DNA from 2 places in the Pseudomonas taetrolens genome. Region 1 is predicted to be linked to the other one. Evidence: predicted binding sites of a transcription regulator. Region 1 holds the regulator's gene; the other holds the start of a gene.

Evidence for each region. The regulator LexA, encoded in region 1, represses DNA repair genes until DNA is damaged. The targets are predictions, from matches to a motif close to CTGTNTNNNNANACAG.
Region 2: a site for LexA is predicted at 1,779-1,794, ahead of recN (DNA repair protein RecN). Genes of this name have one in related genera too.

The regions. Positions count from the first base shown of each region.
Region 1 is NZ_LS483370.1:1,367,685-1,375,072, reverse strand. Features, by position in the region: gene DQN55_RS06655 (DEAD/DEAH box helicase) at 1-1,169, shown strand, start outside; gene nagZ (beta-N-acetylhexosaminidase) at 1,199-2,209, opposite strand; gene DQN55_RS06645 (TetR/AcrR family transcriptional regulator) at 2,391-3,098, opposite strand; gene lexA (transcriptional repressor LexA) at 3,359-3,967, shown strand; gene sulA (SOS-induced cell division inhibitor SulA) at 3,978-4,451, shown strand; gene DQN55_RS06630 (hypothetical protein) at 4,524-4,757, opposite strand; gene DQN55_RS06625 (DUF6586 family protein) at 4,875-5,396, opposite strand; gene topA (type I DNA topoisomerase) at 5,701-7,388, opposite strand, start outside.
Region 2 is NZ_LS483370.1:4,058,255-4,065,642, reverse strand. Features, by position in the region: gene recN (DNA repair protein RecN) at 75-1,754, opposite strand; gene grpE (nucleotide exchange factor GrpE) at 2,005-2,571, shown strand; gene dnaK (molecular chaperone DnaK) at 2,674-4,590, shown strand; gene dnaJ (molecular chaperone DnaJ) at 4,912-6,036, shown strand; gene dapB (4-hydroxy-tetrahydrodipicolinate reductase) at 6,047-6,853, shown strand; gene carA (glutamine-hydrolyzing carbamoyl-phosphate synthase small subunit) at 7,112-7,388, shown strand, end outside.

The sequences.
Region 1 (7,388 bases):
GAGCCTCGCGCAAAAAGCATTTCGAGCAACTCAACGATTACGACGTGATCCTGACCACGTACGCCTTGCTGCCCAAAGACATTGAGCAACTGGCGAAACTGCCGTTGCACATCCTGGTGCTGGACGAAGCGCAGTACATCAAGAATCCCGGCAGCAAGGCCTCGCAAGCGGCCTGTGAACTGGTTGCACGGCAACGCTTGTGCCTCAGCGGCACGCCGCTGGAAAACCACCTGGGTGAGCTGTGGTCGCTGTTCCACTTCTTGTTGCCCGGCTGGCTGGGGGACGTTAAAACCTTCAACCGCGATTACCGGGTACCGATTGAACGCCATGGCAACGACGAGCGCCTGCAGCACCTCAATGCCCGGATAAAGCCGTTCTTGCTGCGCCGCACCAAGGAGCAAGTGGCCACCGAACTGCCGCCCAAAACCGAGATCATCCACTGGGTCGACCTCAACGAAGCACAGCGGGACGTGTACGAAACCATGCGCTTGGCGATGGACAAGAAGGTTCGCGACGAAATCACCCGCAAAGGCGTGGGACGCAGCCAGATCATCATCCTCGAAGCGCTGCTCAAGTTGCGTCAGGTCTGTTGTGACCTGCGTTTGGTCAGCGACAGCCCGCCGAAAAAAGGCAGCACCTCGGGCAAACTCGACAGCCTGATGCTGATGCTCGACGAGCTGTTTGCTGAAGGCCGGCGCATTTTGCTGTTCTCACAGTTCACCTCAATGCTCGGCCTGATCGAGGCCGAACTGAAGAAGCGCAATGTCAGCTACGCCCTGCTCACCGGGCAAACCCGCGACCGCCGCACGCCGGTCAGGGATTTCCAGAGTGGCAAGCTGCAGATCTTCCTGATCAGCCTCAAGGCCGGTGGCGTGGGGCTGAACCTCACTGAAGCGGACACCGTGATTCACTATGATCCGTGGTGGAACCCGGCTGCCGAAAACCAGGCGACCGACCGCGCCTACCGTATCGGCCAGGAAAAACCGGTATTCGTTTATAAAATGATCGCGCGCGGCACCGTGGAAGAGAAAATCCAGCACTTGCAACAGGAAAAGTCAGACCTGGCAGCCGGTATTCTGGATGGGCGAATCGCCGGAGACTGGAAACTGCAGGACGACGACATCGACGCCCTGTTTGCGCCGCTGCCGCCGAAAAGCGAGAAGCGCTGAAAGCACCGCTCGCGCCTGCCAGGAATGGCTCAATCGATCAATTGAGCGTCTTTGAGGGCACCCATCGCCACCCGCCAGCGCGGGTCCTGACGATAATCGGTACTGGCCCAGGCCTGACCCCGCATGCGTGCAATCCGCGGCGAAGGGGTCACCTTCATGCGCTGGGCAGCGCTGAGCGCCAGCTCTGCCGCAGCACGGTCGTTGCACACCAGCCCCATGTCGCAACCGGCCGACAGAGCTGCCTCAATTCGACTGGCGGCATCACCCACCACATGCGCACCGGCCATCGACAGGTCATCACTGAAGATCACGCCATCGAACTGCAGCTCGCCGCGCAGGATGTCCTGTAGCCAGCGACGGGAAAAACCGGCGGGCTGACTGTCGACCTGAGGGTAGATCACGTGGGCGGGCATGACCGCGGCCAGGTGTTTGCTCAAACGGGCAAACGGCACAAGGTCATGGGCCCGAATCTGCTCAAGGCTGCGCTCATCGGTCGGAATGGCCACATGGGAATCCGCCTCAGCCCAGCCGTGCCCCGGAAAATGCTTGCCCGTGGCCGCCATGCCCGCGTCATTCATCCCGCGAATAAAAGCACCTGCCAGCACAGCGGCACGCTCCGGATCACCTTCAAACGATCGACTGCCCACCACCGCGCTGCGCTGGTAATCCAGATCCAGCACCGGTGCAAAGCTCAGGTCCAGCCCGACGGCCAGCACTTCGGTCGCCATGATCCAGCCGCATTGTTCTGCCAGATACTCGGCATTCGGGTTGTCGGCAATGGCGCGCATGGCCGGCAAACGCACAAAGCCCTGACGCAAGCGCTGCACCCGCCCGCCCTCCTGATCGACTGCCAGCAGCAGGTCCGGGCGCAGGGCACGAATCGATGCGCTCAACTCGCGCACCTGGCGTGGATGCTCAATGTTGCGTGCGAAAATAATCAGCCCGCCCACTTCAGGCTGGCGCAGCAAGTGCCGGTCTTCAGCCGTCAGCCAGGTGCCGGCGACGTCGACCATCAAGGAGCCTTGCAAGGCAGAACTCATGGGTAATCCTTTAAAAAGAGAATGTTCACCCCCCGCTCGGCATACCCGGGTACAGGCATGCGCACCTCAGGCAGACGTAGCATCAGCAAGTCGACAAGGTGTGCGGATGAGGGGAATGAATCGAGGTTAGGCATGGCAGCTAGCTTAGCGGAACTCAGCTGCCACGCCCACCCGCAGCGGCTCAAACCTTGGTAGCGGCCGGCGGGGTTTTGCTGCGAGGGCGCAACTGGGCTGCAGCCATAGCCGGATCGATCACGCCACTCTCGGCACGCATGCCCGCGGCCAGAAAGGGCACCATCAGGCGCATCACCTGCTCTATCGAGGTATTGACCCCGAAGTCGGTCTCGGCAATGGCACGCAGTGCCTTGATCCCGGACATGCTGAAAGCCGCCGCGCCGAGCATGAAGTGCACGCGCCAGAACAGCTCGATAGGCGGGATCTGCGGCGCAGCTTCATTAACCAGCAGCATGTAGCGACGGAACACCTTGCCGTACATGTCTTCGAGGTAGCGCCGCAAATGGCCCTGACTCTGGCTGAACGCCAGCCCCAGCAGGCGCATGAAGATCGACAGGTCGTTGCCGCTGCGCGGCTGAATGACCAGTGCCTGCTCGACCAGCATCTCCAACAGCTCTTCAAGCCCCGGGCGATTCTCCGGTTTGGCCTGACGGCGTTCCAGTTCACGGTCGAGGTTGGCACAGAAAGGCCCCAGGAAACGCGAAAAAACGGCCTGGATCAGCGCCTTTTTCGAACCGAAATGGTAATTGACTGCCGCGAGGTTAACCCCGGCCTTGCTGGTAATCAGCCGCAATGAGGTTTCGGCAAAACCTTTTTCCGCGAACAGCTGCTCGGCAGCATCAAGGATACGTTCAACGGTTTCCGACTGGGCCATGGCTACTCCGCCTGACAAACATTTAAACAGTTGTTTGAAACATACGTTTCAGCTTGTAAAAAGTCAAGATGACGCATTCGTTTTACGACCGGGCAGTTCTGCATTTAACCACAGCCTTGGCGAATCAGGACTTGCCTCATCCACCGCCCTTTACGCCACGTTGAAGCGACCGTCCAGCGGACGGCTTGAAATGGGTGATTGCCAATAAACTTTCACTGTATATAATCCCAGTCACTGTATAAAAAGACAGAGCGATCATCATGCTAAAACTGACGCCACGCCAAGCTGAGATCCTGGCCTTCATCAAGCGATGCCTGGATGACAACGGATACCCGCCCACCCGTGCCGAGATCGCACAGGAGCTGGGCTTCAAGTCTCCAAACGCTGCCGAAGAGCATCTCAAGGCCCTGGCCCGCAAGGGCGCCATCGAGATGACACCCGGTGCCTCGCGCGGTATTCGCATCCCGGGCTTCGAAGCCAAGTCCGACGAATCCACCTTGCCCATCATTGGCCGGGTTGCGGCCGGTGCGCCGATTCTGGCGCAGGAACATGTCGAAGAATCATGCAACATCAACCCGACCTTCTTCCATCCACGCGCCGACTACCTGCTGCGGGTACAAGGCATGAGCATGAAAGACGTCGGCATCTTCGACGGCGACCTGCTGGCCGTCCACACGTGCCGCGAAGCCCGCAATGGCCAGATTGTCGTCGCCCGTATCGACGACGAGGTCACGGTCAAACGCTTCAAGCGCGAAGGCAGCAAGGTCTGGCTCATCGCTGAAAACCCGGACTTCGCGCCCATTGAAGTCAACCTCAAGGACCAGGAACTGGTCATTGAAGGCTTGAGTGTCGGCGTCATTCGCCGCTAAAGGAGGCTTCATGCAGTTCCCACACACACCGCTTCCAGCACAACTCCCGCTGTTCGAGGTCTTCATGGCACAACCCATGGCACCTGCGATCAAAGACGTGCTCGATTCACCCTGGAGCGCCGAACCTGAAGTATTCAGTGAACTGTCGTTACGCGGTGCTGCCGGAAACTGCCTGAACCTGCTTGCTCCCATGCTGCGCGAACTGAGCGAACAGCAAGACGCTCGCTGGTTGACCCTGATCGCTCCTCCGGCGAGCCTCACACAAAGCTGGCTGCGCGAGGCAGGGTTGAACCGTGAACGCATTCTGCTGCTTCAACCCAACGGCAACAAAACCGCCTTGCAACTCACGTGCGAAGCCCTGCGCCTGGGCCGTAGCCACACAGTCGTCAGCTGGATCAACCCGCTAAACGCCACGGCACGCCAACAGCTCATTGGCGCAGCGCGCACGGGCCACGGGCAAAGCTTGAATATCCGATTGGGTTAAACAGACACTACTGCCGCAGGGCTTTTGCAGAACACAAAAGCCTCCCTGTGACATGTCTCGGTCATGGGTCGCTTAATGAAGAATACGCGGCCCATCATCTTTTTCGAGCTCGCCTTCAGCCAGCCGACCAGCCATCTGCACGCCTACGCTAAGCATGGCTTTCGCCACCTCGACGTGCTGCCCCTGAAGAAACTCTTTGGCATCTTCAGAGAAGTTCAGCGTCACCAAAGACCCTTCGTCTTCAGCCCGGCGCAACTCGATACGGCCGTCTGGCAACTCGACAATTTCTAGAAAGGACGTTGGCATTAAGTTTGTTCTCCACGAAAGCGCGAGATTATACCAGTCATCGTTTACAAATTTTCCAGGATATACGCCGCATTCACTCCGGACTGATGAATGACTGTACGGTTTTGGCGATAATCCTCAGCACTCATTGAGTCCATCACGAAACCGAATGGCCAGCCCTTTCAAGGACTGACGCCACGCCTCAAGGGTCTCCCGGCTCAATTCCTCGGACGCCTCATCCTCAAGATTGACCGCCTCGATCAGCGGCTGAAAGACATCGACCTTGACCTTTTTGGGCGCCTGCAAGGGCTGGTACAGCGCGGCATGGGTGGCCACCAGCTGCGCCAGCCATGTCTGCGGAGCCCGTGCCAGCTCGACCATTTCTGCAAGCTCGGGAATAGCTGTTGCATCCAGCACTTCCTGCGTCAGCAGTAGCTCAACACGAGGCGCATTGGCTTGCGGCAGGCGATAAAAACCTGCGATCTCATGGCACAAGCCCAAAAGCGCACCATACAAATGGAATATTGCAGACTCGCGCTCAGCCTGGACCAACCCCTGCGCATTCATGGCGCGCCCTTCCCCGGCCTTGTTCATGGCATCCAGGGCCAGGCCGGCGAAATAGATTTTCTGATTGGTGCGGGTATAGAGTTCATGAGCCATGAGGGCGCTCCACAGCGAATTGAATTAGGGCTGGCAAACAGTCTCAGGGATGAGAGGCTGTGGGCGCAAGGAGCAAAGCCGGATGCCCGCTTCGCAGCAGTTGCCGCAGGCTGAGCCCGATTGCGCGGTCATCATCAATACGCAGCGTCAAACTCAACTTTCAAACCGCAGTGCTTGAGTTTGCGACGACTACGTCGCCGGACGTAGCCTGCGGCAACTGCTACGGGATAGAGGTGCACTCACAAACAAAAACCGCGCAAGGCAGACAAGCCCTTGCGCGGTTTTTTTAAGCCAGCGGCTCAGATCAAGCGTCTTTTTCCTTACGCTTGTCTTCAACCTTCCAGCTGTTACCGTCATAGAACGCACGCCAGCCGGTCGGCTTGCCATCCACTTCAGTCTGCACGTACTGCTCTTTGGTTTTGCGACTGTAGCGAATCACGGCTGGACGGCCATCCGGGTCTTTTTTCGGTGCTTCACACAAGAAGTGGTACTTGGGGTCAATTTCGTCCTTGTGCGGAACAATTTCGATCACCAAAGGCGCACGGGTCTCACGGTTTTTCGGGAATTGACTGGCAGCCAGGAACAACCCCGAAGCACCGTCACGCAGAATGTACGTATCGTTAACCTTCTCGCACTTGAGCTCCGGCATTTTCACCGGGTCCATTTTCGGCGGCGCCGCTTCACCGCTTTTCAACAGCTTGCGGGTGTTCTTGCACTCGGCATTGGTGCAACCGAAGAACTTGCCGAAACGGCCGGTCTTGAGCTGCATCTCGCTGCCGCACTTGTCGCACTCCAGGCTAGGCCCTTCGTAACCCTTGATGCGGTAGCTGCCTTCTTCGATTTCGTAGCCGGTGCAATCCGGGTTGTTACCGCAGATGTGCAGCTTGTGCTTCTCATCCAGCAGATAGGCATCCATCGCAGTGCTGCAAATCGGGCAGCGATGCTTGCCCAACAGCACCAGCGATTCTGACTCGCCTTCATCGTCAGCAGCGATTTCGTCGCCCGGCACCAGGTTGACCGTCGCCTTGCAGCGCTCTTTGGGCGGCAGGCTGTAGCCCGAACACCCGAGGAAAACACCAGTCGATGCCGTACGAATCTGCATTGGACGACCGCATTCCTTGCACGGAATATCAGTCATCACCGGCTGATTGGCACGCATGCCGCCATCTGGAGCGGCTGCAACTTCGAGTTTCTTTTTGAAGTCGCCGTAAAACTCGTCCAGCACATTTTTCCAGTCGCGCTCACCGTGCGCGACGTCATCGAGATTTTCTTCCATGCCGGCGGTGAAGCCGTAGTCCATCAGGTCAGAGAAGCTCTCGGACAAGCGCTCGGTGACGATATCGCCCATTTTCTCGGAGTAGAAACGGCGGTTGTGCAGCGCCACGTAACCGCGATCCTGAATGGTCGAGATGATTGCCGCATAGGTCGAAGGACGACCGATACCGCGTTTTTCCATCTCTTTTACCAGGCTGGCTTCGGAGTAACGTGCAGGCGGCTTGGTGAAGTGCTGGCTAGGATCGAGATCGATCAATTTCAGCACGTCGCCCTGCGCCATGTCCGGCAACACATCGTCGTCGCCCGGCTTGGCGATTTGCGGCATGACACGGGTGTAACCGTCGAACTTCAGGATGCGGCCCTTGGCACGCAGCTCAAAGTCGCCAGCAGCCACGCTGACGGTGGTCGACAAATACTTGGCCGGCAACATCTGGCACGCCACGAACTGGCGCCAGATCAGCTCGTAGAGGCGCTCAGCGTCACGCTCCATGCCCGACAGCTTGGTCGGATGCATGTTGACGTCAGAAGGACGAATCGCTTCGTGAGCCTCTTGGGCGCCTTCCTTGCTGCTGTACACGTTCGGAGCAGGCGGCAGGTACGATGCGCCGAACTCACCTTCAATATAAGTACGCGCCATTTCGACCGCATCGGCCGAAAGGTTGGTGGAGTCGGTACGCATGTACGTGATGTAGCCCGCTTCATACAAGCGCTGGGCCA
Region 2 (7,388 bases), 2.2 Mb from region 1:
CGCGAAACGATCGAAGGCGACTCAAGAGTCGCCTTCGTGCCGTCTGAATATCGGCTTTTTCTGACCGTTCGTCGTTAAGCGGCGTTCTTGGCAGTGACCACCATTTTTTTGGCGTGAGCCAGCGACTCTTTGGTGAGGTCAATGCCGCCGAGCATGCGTGCGACTTCTTCGACGCGTTCTTTTTTGCTCAGCTTCGACACGGCTGTGCGCGTGGTGTCGCTGTCACGCACCTTGTGGACAAACAAATGCTGGTGGCATTGCGCAGCTACCTGCGGCAAGTGAGTCACGGTCAGCACCTGACCCCGTTCGCCAAGGCGGCGCAACAGTTGGCCTACGATCTCGGCGGTCGGCCCGCCAATTCCCACGTCCACTTCGTCAAATACCAGAGTAGGCACGCGAGAGGTTTGTGCGGTGATGACCTGAATGGCCAAGCTTATACGTGACAGTTCACCGCCTGAAGCGACTTTTGCCAGAGCCTTGAGGGGCTGTCCGGGGTTGGCACTCACCAACAGTTCGACGTGTTCCAGGCCGTGAGGCGTCGGATCGCTGCTGTTATGGGGGCGCAGTTCGATGACAAAGCGTCCTCCCGGCATGCCCAGACGCTGAATTTCTTCTTCGACCGCACTTCCCAGGCGAGTGGCGGCATGGGTGCGCAGATTGCTGAGCTCGCGTGCGCACTCTTGGTAGTGGCGGGTGTAGCTGGCCAGCTCATTACCCAGGCGCTCGATGGATTCATCATTGGCATTAAGGGTTTCGAGTTCTTCCAGCAGTTTCTGTTGCAGGGCGGCGACGTCGGAGGGTTGTACGCGGTGTTTGCGCGCCAGGGTATAAATGGCATCGAGCCGTTCTTCGAGGTACAGCAGGCGTCCGGGATCGGCATCAAAGTGGTCGAGAAAACGATTGAGCTCACCCACGGCCTCTTCGACCTGGATTTGGGCGCTGGCCAGCAGGTCGGTGGCTTCGCTCAAGGAACCGGAGTTGTTATTGATGCTTGAAAGGCGGTTCAGGCTCACCGTGAGTGCATTGAGCACGTTGCCGGAATCGTTTTCGCTGCATTGTTCGACCACCTGGCGACAGATGGTCAGCAGGGTTTCGGCATTGGTCAGGTTTTTGTGTTCCTGCTCGAGCTCTTCCAGCTCGTTTTCGCCCAGCGCCAGGTTTTCCAGTTCTTCAAATTGATAGCTGAGCAATTGATGGCGTGCACGCTGCTCATCACCCGAGTTGGACAGGTGTTCAAATTCCTGTCGGGTCTGGCGCCAGCGTTGTGCAGCCAATTGCACCTGGCGGGCCAGATCCGTTGCCCCGGCATATTCGTCCAGCAGGCGGCGGTGGGTATCGGGCTTGAGCAGGGATTGATGTTCATGCTGACTGTGGATATCAATCAGCAGCTCGCCCAGGGCTTTCAGGTCGCCCTGGGGGCATGGCGTGCCGTTGATATAGCCGCGGGACCGGCCTTCGCTGGTGATGACACGGCGCAGAATGCACGGGCCGTCGTTTTCGAGGTCGCGCTCAGCCAGCCAGGCGCGGGCTTCAGGTATGTCTTGCAGGTCGAAGGTGGCGAGAATGTCGGCCTTTTCGGCGCCCGGACGCACCACGCCACTGTCGGCCCGGTCCCCAAGGGTCAGCCCCAATGCATCGAGCATGATCGATTTGCCGGCGCCTGTTTCACCAGTGATTACACTCATCCCGCGATCGAGTTCAAGATCGAGGTGTTCAACGATGGCGTAGTTATGTACGGACAAGTGCACCAGCATGGGGGCCGCTCCAAAACGTAATGTCTGGTTATTTATACAGTGTTTTTAATCCTGCTGACAATGGGCTGGCTTAGTTCTATTTGCTTGCGATTTCCTGTTTTTTAAGCCGTTCTGAATTTTCGCGGCGGGAAGAGATGGCTGCAAACTGGCGCCTTCGTGTTTTTGGCTCTTGAACCTGGGAATTGCGACCCCATATACGTTGGCAGAAGCGCGAGTCGAGCTCGCGGACAAAGTTTGAAAGGAGAAATCTATGGCAGACGAACAGACTATGGATACGCAGAACCAAGACGCTAATCAGGCCGCCGACGTTGCAGGTGAAGATCTGGTAGCCCGTGTGCAGGTGCTTGAAGAGCAGCTGGCAGCCGCTAATGATCAGGCTCTTCGCGTAGCTGCCGATCTGCAGAACGTCCGTCGTCGAGCTGAGCAGGATGTTGAAAAGGCACACAAGTTTGCCCTGGAGAAGTTTGCAGGCGATCTGTTGCCGGTCATCGACAGCCTGGAGCGCGGTCTTGAGCTCTCCAATCCGGATGACGAAAACATTCGTCCTATGCGCGAAGGGATCGAACTGACCCTGAAAATGTTCCAGGACACCCTGAAACGCTATCAGATGGAAGCTATCGATCCGCACGGCGAACCCTTCAATGCCGAGCATCATCAAGCCATGGCAATGCAGGAAAGCGCTGACCTGGAGCCAAACAGTGTGCTCAAGGTGTTTCAAAAAGGTTATCAGCTCAATGGTCGCTTGCTGCGCCCGGCTATGGTCGTAGTCAGCAAGGCGCCAGCGCCGGTTTCGCCAACGATTGACGAGCAGGCTTGAAATCGGCCATAAGGCCCCCATTTAGAAGTCAAGCGTTTAAGTGCTACCGCAGGTTAGTCATTACTGCTGCGGCAACAAAATTCAAATTTCGGGAGAGTTAACATGGGCAGAATTATCGGTATTGACCTCGGGACCACCAACTCGTGTGTTTCGGTTCTTGAAAACGGTAAAGCAAAAGTTATCGAAAACGCAGAAGGCGCGCGTACTACGCCGTCGATCATCGCGTACGCCAACGATGGCGAAATTCTGGTTGGCCAGTCGGCCAAGCGTCAGGCTGTGACCAATCCGCATAACACCCTGTACGCGGTGAAGCGTCTGATCGGTCGTCGTTTTGACGAAGAAGTTGTACAGAAAGACATCCAGATGGTGCCTTACAAGATCGCCAAGGCTGACAACGGCGACGCTTGGGTTGAAGTGAACGGCCAGAAAATGGCTCCGCCACAAATCTCGGCTGAAATTCTGAAGAAAATGAAGAAGACCGCCGAAGACTACCTCGGCGAGCCAGTGACTGAAGCGGTGATCACCGTTCCGGCCTACTTCAACGATAGCCAGCGCCAGGCGACCAAAGACGCCGGCCGCATCGCGGGTCTGGACGTAAAACGCATCATCAACGAACCAACCGCGGCCGCTCTGGCTTACGGTATGGACAAAGCGAAAGGCGACCACACTGTCATCGTTTATGACTTGGGTGGCGGTACTTTCGACGTATCGGTCATTGAAATTGCCGAAGTGGATGGCGAGCACCAGTTTGAAGTGCTGGCGACCAACGGTGACACGTTCCTGGGTGGTGAAGACTTTGACATTCGTCTGATCGACTACCTGGTTGACGAGTTCAAGAAAGAAAGCGGCATGAACCTGAAAGGTGACCCGCTGGCAATGCAGCGTCTGAAAGAAGCCGCTGAAAAAGCCAAGATCGAACTGTCTTCGAGTCAGTCGACCGACGTGAACCTGCCGTACATCACTGCAGATGCCACGGGTCCTAAGCACTTGAACGTGAAGATTTCCCGCGCCAAGCTGGAATCGCTGGTTGAAGACCTGGTTCAGCGTACCATCGAGCCTTGCCGTATCGCTCTGAAAGACGCCGGCATCGACGTAGGTGCAATCAACGACGTGATTCTGGTCGGTGGTCAGACTCGTATGCCGCTGGTACAGAAGCTGGTTACCGAGTTCTTCGGCAAGGAAGCACGTAAAGACGTGAACCCTGACGAAGCCGTGGCAATGGGTGCTGCTATCCAAGGCGCGGTATTGGCTGGCGATGTTAAAGACGTTCTGCTGCTGGACGTGAGCCCGCTGACTCTGGGTATCGAAACCATGGGCGGCGTGATGACTGCCCTGATCGAGAAAAACACCACGATTCCTACCAAGAAATCGCAAGTGTTCTCGACTGCTGACGACAACCAGGGCGCTGTGACCATTCACGTGCTGCAGGGTGAGCGTAAGCAGGCTGCTCAGAACAAATCGCTGGGCAAGTTCGATCTGGCTGACATCCCGCCAGCTCCACGTGGCGTGCCTCAGATCGAAGTGACCTTCGATATCGATGCCAACGGCATCCTGCACGTAAGTGCAAAAGACAAGGCGACTGGCAAGTCTCAGTCCATCGTGATCAAGGCTAACTCGGGTCTGTCCGAAGAAGAAATTGCTCAGATGGTTCGTGACGCTGAAGTCAACGCTGAGGAAGACCGCAAGTTCGAAGAGCTGGCAGCTGCGCGTAACCAGGGCGATGCACTGGTTCACTCGACGCGTAAAATGATCGCCGATGCGGGCGATAAAGTGACCGAAGACGAGAAAGTGGCGATCGAAGCTGCAGTGGTTGCTCTTGAAGCGGCCGTTAAAGGCGACGACAAGGCTGCTATCGAAGCCAAGGTTGAAGAGCTGTCCAAGGTGTCTGCTCCAGTTGCACAGAAAATGTACGCTGAGCAAGCGAACCCGGCAGACGCAGCGGCCAAGCCTGCTGATTCGGCTGAAAAGGCTGACGACGTAGTCGACGCCGAGTTCGAAGAAGTAAAAGACAACAAGTAAGACGCTTGTTTGTCGGCCGGTTGACCGTGTTTGAGCGGTGACTGGTAGGATGTCGCCGCGCGGGAGCTTGCTCCCGCGTTGGCGTGTCTGGAGTAGAGGAATTTTTACAGCATGCGACAAGGTCGAATGCTTGCGGTTTGGCCCGGATCTTTTGTTGTGCCCGGCCTGAGATAACCGCGCCTGTCGGCCACTGCATTGGCTGTTTAACAGAAACCAATATCGTTGAAAAAGACGTGAGTCAGGCCTGATTTGTAGTGGGGCTGGCGGGTTTGGCGAGGCTCGGGAGGGTTTTGCCGAACGTCCTTGAGAGTGCAAAGAATTATGGCAAAGCGCGATTATTACGAAATATTGGGTGTCGAACGTAGCTGCACTGAGGTGGAGTTAAAGAAAGCGTATCGTCGTCTGGCAATGAAGCATCATCCGGACCGTAATCCGGATGACAAGGCTTCGGAAGAGCTGTTCAAAGAGGCTAACGAGGCTTACGAGGTTCTGTCGGACTCCAGCAAGCGCTCGACCTACGATCAATATGGCCATGCTGGCGTTGATCCCTCTATGGGTGGCGGCGGTGCCGGTTTTGGCGGGCAGAACTTCTCCGATATTTTCGGCGACGTGTTCAGCGATTTCTTTGGCGGTGGCCGTGGCGGCTCCCGGGGCGGGGCTCAGCGTGGCAGCGATTTGCGCTATACGCTGGACCTGAGTCTGGAAGAGGCTGTTCGGGGTACCACGGTCAATATCCGCGTTCCGACGCTGGTTAATTGCAAGCCGTGCGACGGTTCTGGCGCCAAGAAAGGCTCTTCGCCCGTTACCTGCACAACCTGTGGCGGCATTGGTCAGGTGCGCATGCAGCAGGGATTCTTCTCTGTGCAGCAGGCATGCCCGCGTTGCCATGGGCAGGGCAAAGTCATTTCCGATCCGTGCGACAGCTGCAATGGCGCCGGTCGTGTAGAAGAATACAAGACTCTTTCCGTCAAGGTGCCGGCGGGCGTTGATACGGGCGACCGCATTCGTCTGTCGGGTGAGGGTGAGGCAGGCGTACAAGGCGGGCCGACGGGTGACCTGTACGTAGTGATTGAGGTGCGTGAGCACGATATCTTCCAGCGCGACGGCAAGCACCTGTTCTGTGAAGTGCCTATCAGCTTTGCTGATGCCTCGCTGGGCGCTGAGCTGGAAGTGCCGACCCTGGATGGTCGGGTCAAGCTGAAAGTCCCGGAAGGTACCCAGACCGGCAAGCAGTTCCGTTTGCGTGGCAAGGGTGTCGCGCCGGTGCGTGGCGGTGGTGCGGGCGATTTGATGTGCCGTGTCGTGGTCGAAACGCCAGTGAAACTGAGCCGCCGTCAGCGTGAGCTGATGGAAGAGTTCCGCTCAACCCTGGAGGGCGACAGCTCTCACTCGCCTAACGCCACTGGCTGGTTTGAAGGCGTGAAGCGATTCTTCGGCGATCTGTAAGGAGCAGGGCATGCGACGTATAGCTGTGATGGGCGCTGCAGGGCGCATGGGCAAGGCGTTGGTCGATGCGGTGCAGCAGCGTTCGCCGCTGTGCGGTCTTACGGCGGCCATCGTTCGTCCGGGCAGCTCGCTGATCGGCGCGGATGCCGGTGAGCTGGCTGCAATCGGTCGGGTAGGTGTGCCGTTGTCTGCCAGCCTCGAGGCGGTCGTCGAAGAGTTCGATGTGCTGATCGACTTCACGCTGCCAGAGGTGATGCTGAAAAACCTGGCAATGTGTCGCGCCTCGGGCAAGGCCATGGTGATTGGTACTACGGGCCTGAGTCCGGCCCAAAAGCAGTTGCTGGCCGAGGCGGGCAAGGACATTGCGATCGTGTTTGCGGCCAACTTCAGTGTTGGCGTGAATCTGTCGCTGAAGCTGCTAGACATGGCGGCCCGCGTAATGGGTGATGATGCGGACATCGAGATTATCGAAGCTCACCACCGACACAAGATCGATGCCCCTTCAGGCACGGCGCTGCGCATGGGTGAAGTCATTGCCGATGCGTTGGGGCGTGACCTGCAAAAGGTCGCGGTCTACGGTCGGGAAGGCCATACCGGCGCCCGCGACCGCGAAACGATCGGCTTCGCGACTGTTCGCGGAGGCGATGTGGTCGGGGATCATACGGTTCTGTTTGCTGCAGAGGGTGAGCGTCTTGAAATCACTCACAAGGCATCCAGCCGCATGACCTTTGCCAAGGGCGCTGTTCGAGCTGCGCTTTGGCTGGAAGGGCGTGAGCCTGGTTTGTATGACATGCAAGATGTGCTCGACCTGCGTTGAGTTGTCTCTGTAAAATCGGGCTGTTGCTACCTAGGCAGCCCGTTTTTAACCGCTAAGCGATGTTCTGTCGCATTCCTCTGCCTTTTAGGCTCTTTAGCGGTAGACCAAAAAAGCCTTTTTCTGTAAGCTACAGCTTTAGTGTGTCCACTAAAAGCGCGCAGATAATTCGATGAAGAAGCGGGGTGACGTGTCCATACGTCACTCCGCTTTTTTACAACCTGCGATCGCCCTTTCAGGCTTTATTTACGGGAGGTCTTCTTGACTAAGCAAGCCATACTCGCCCTTGCTGATGGCAGCATTTTTCGCGGCGAAGCCATTGGGGCCGACGGTCAGACCGTTGGTGAGGTGGTGTTTAACACCGCAATGACCGGCTACCAGGAAATCCTTACCGATCCTTCCTATGCTCAGCAAATCGTTACCCTGACTTACCCGCATGTTGGCAATACTGGCACTACGCCGGAAGATGCCGAGTCTGATCGTGTCTGGTCCGCAGGTTTGGTTATTCGTGATCTGCCGCTGGTTGCCAGCAACTGGC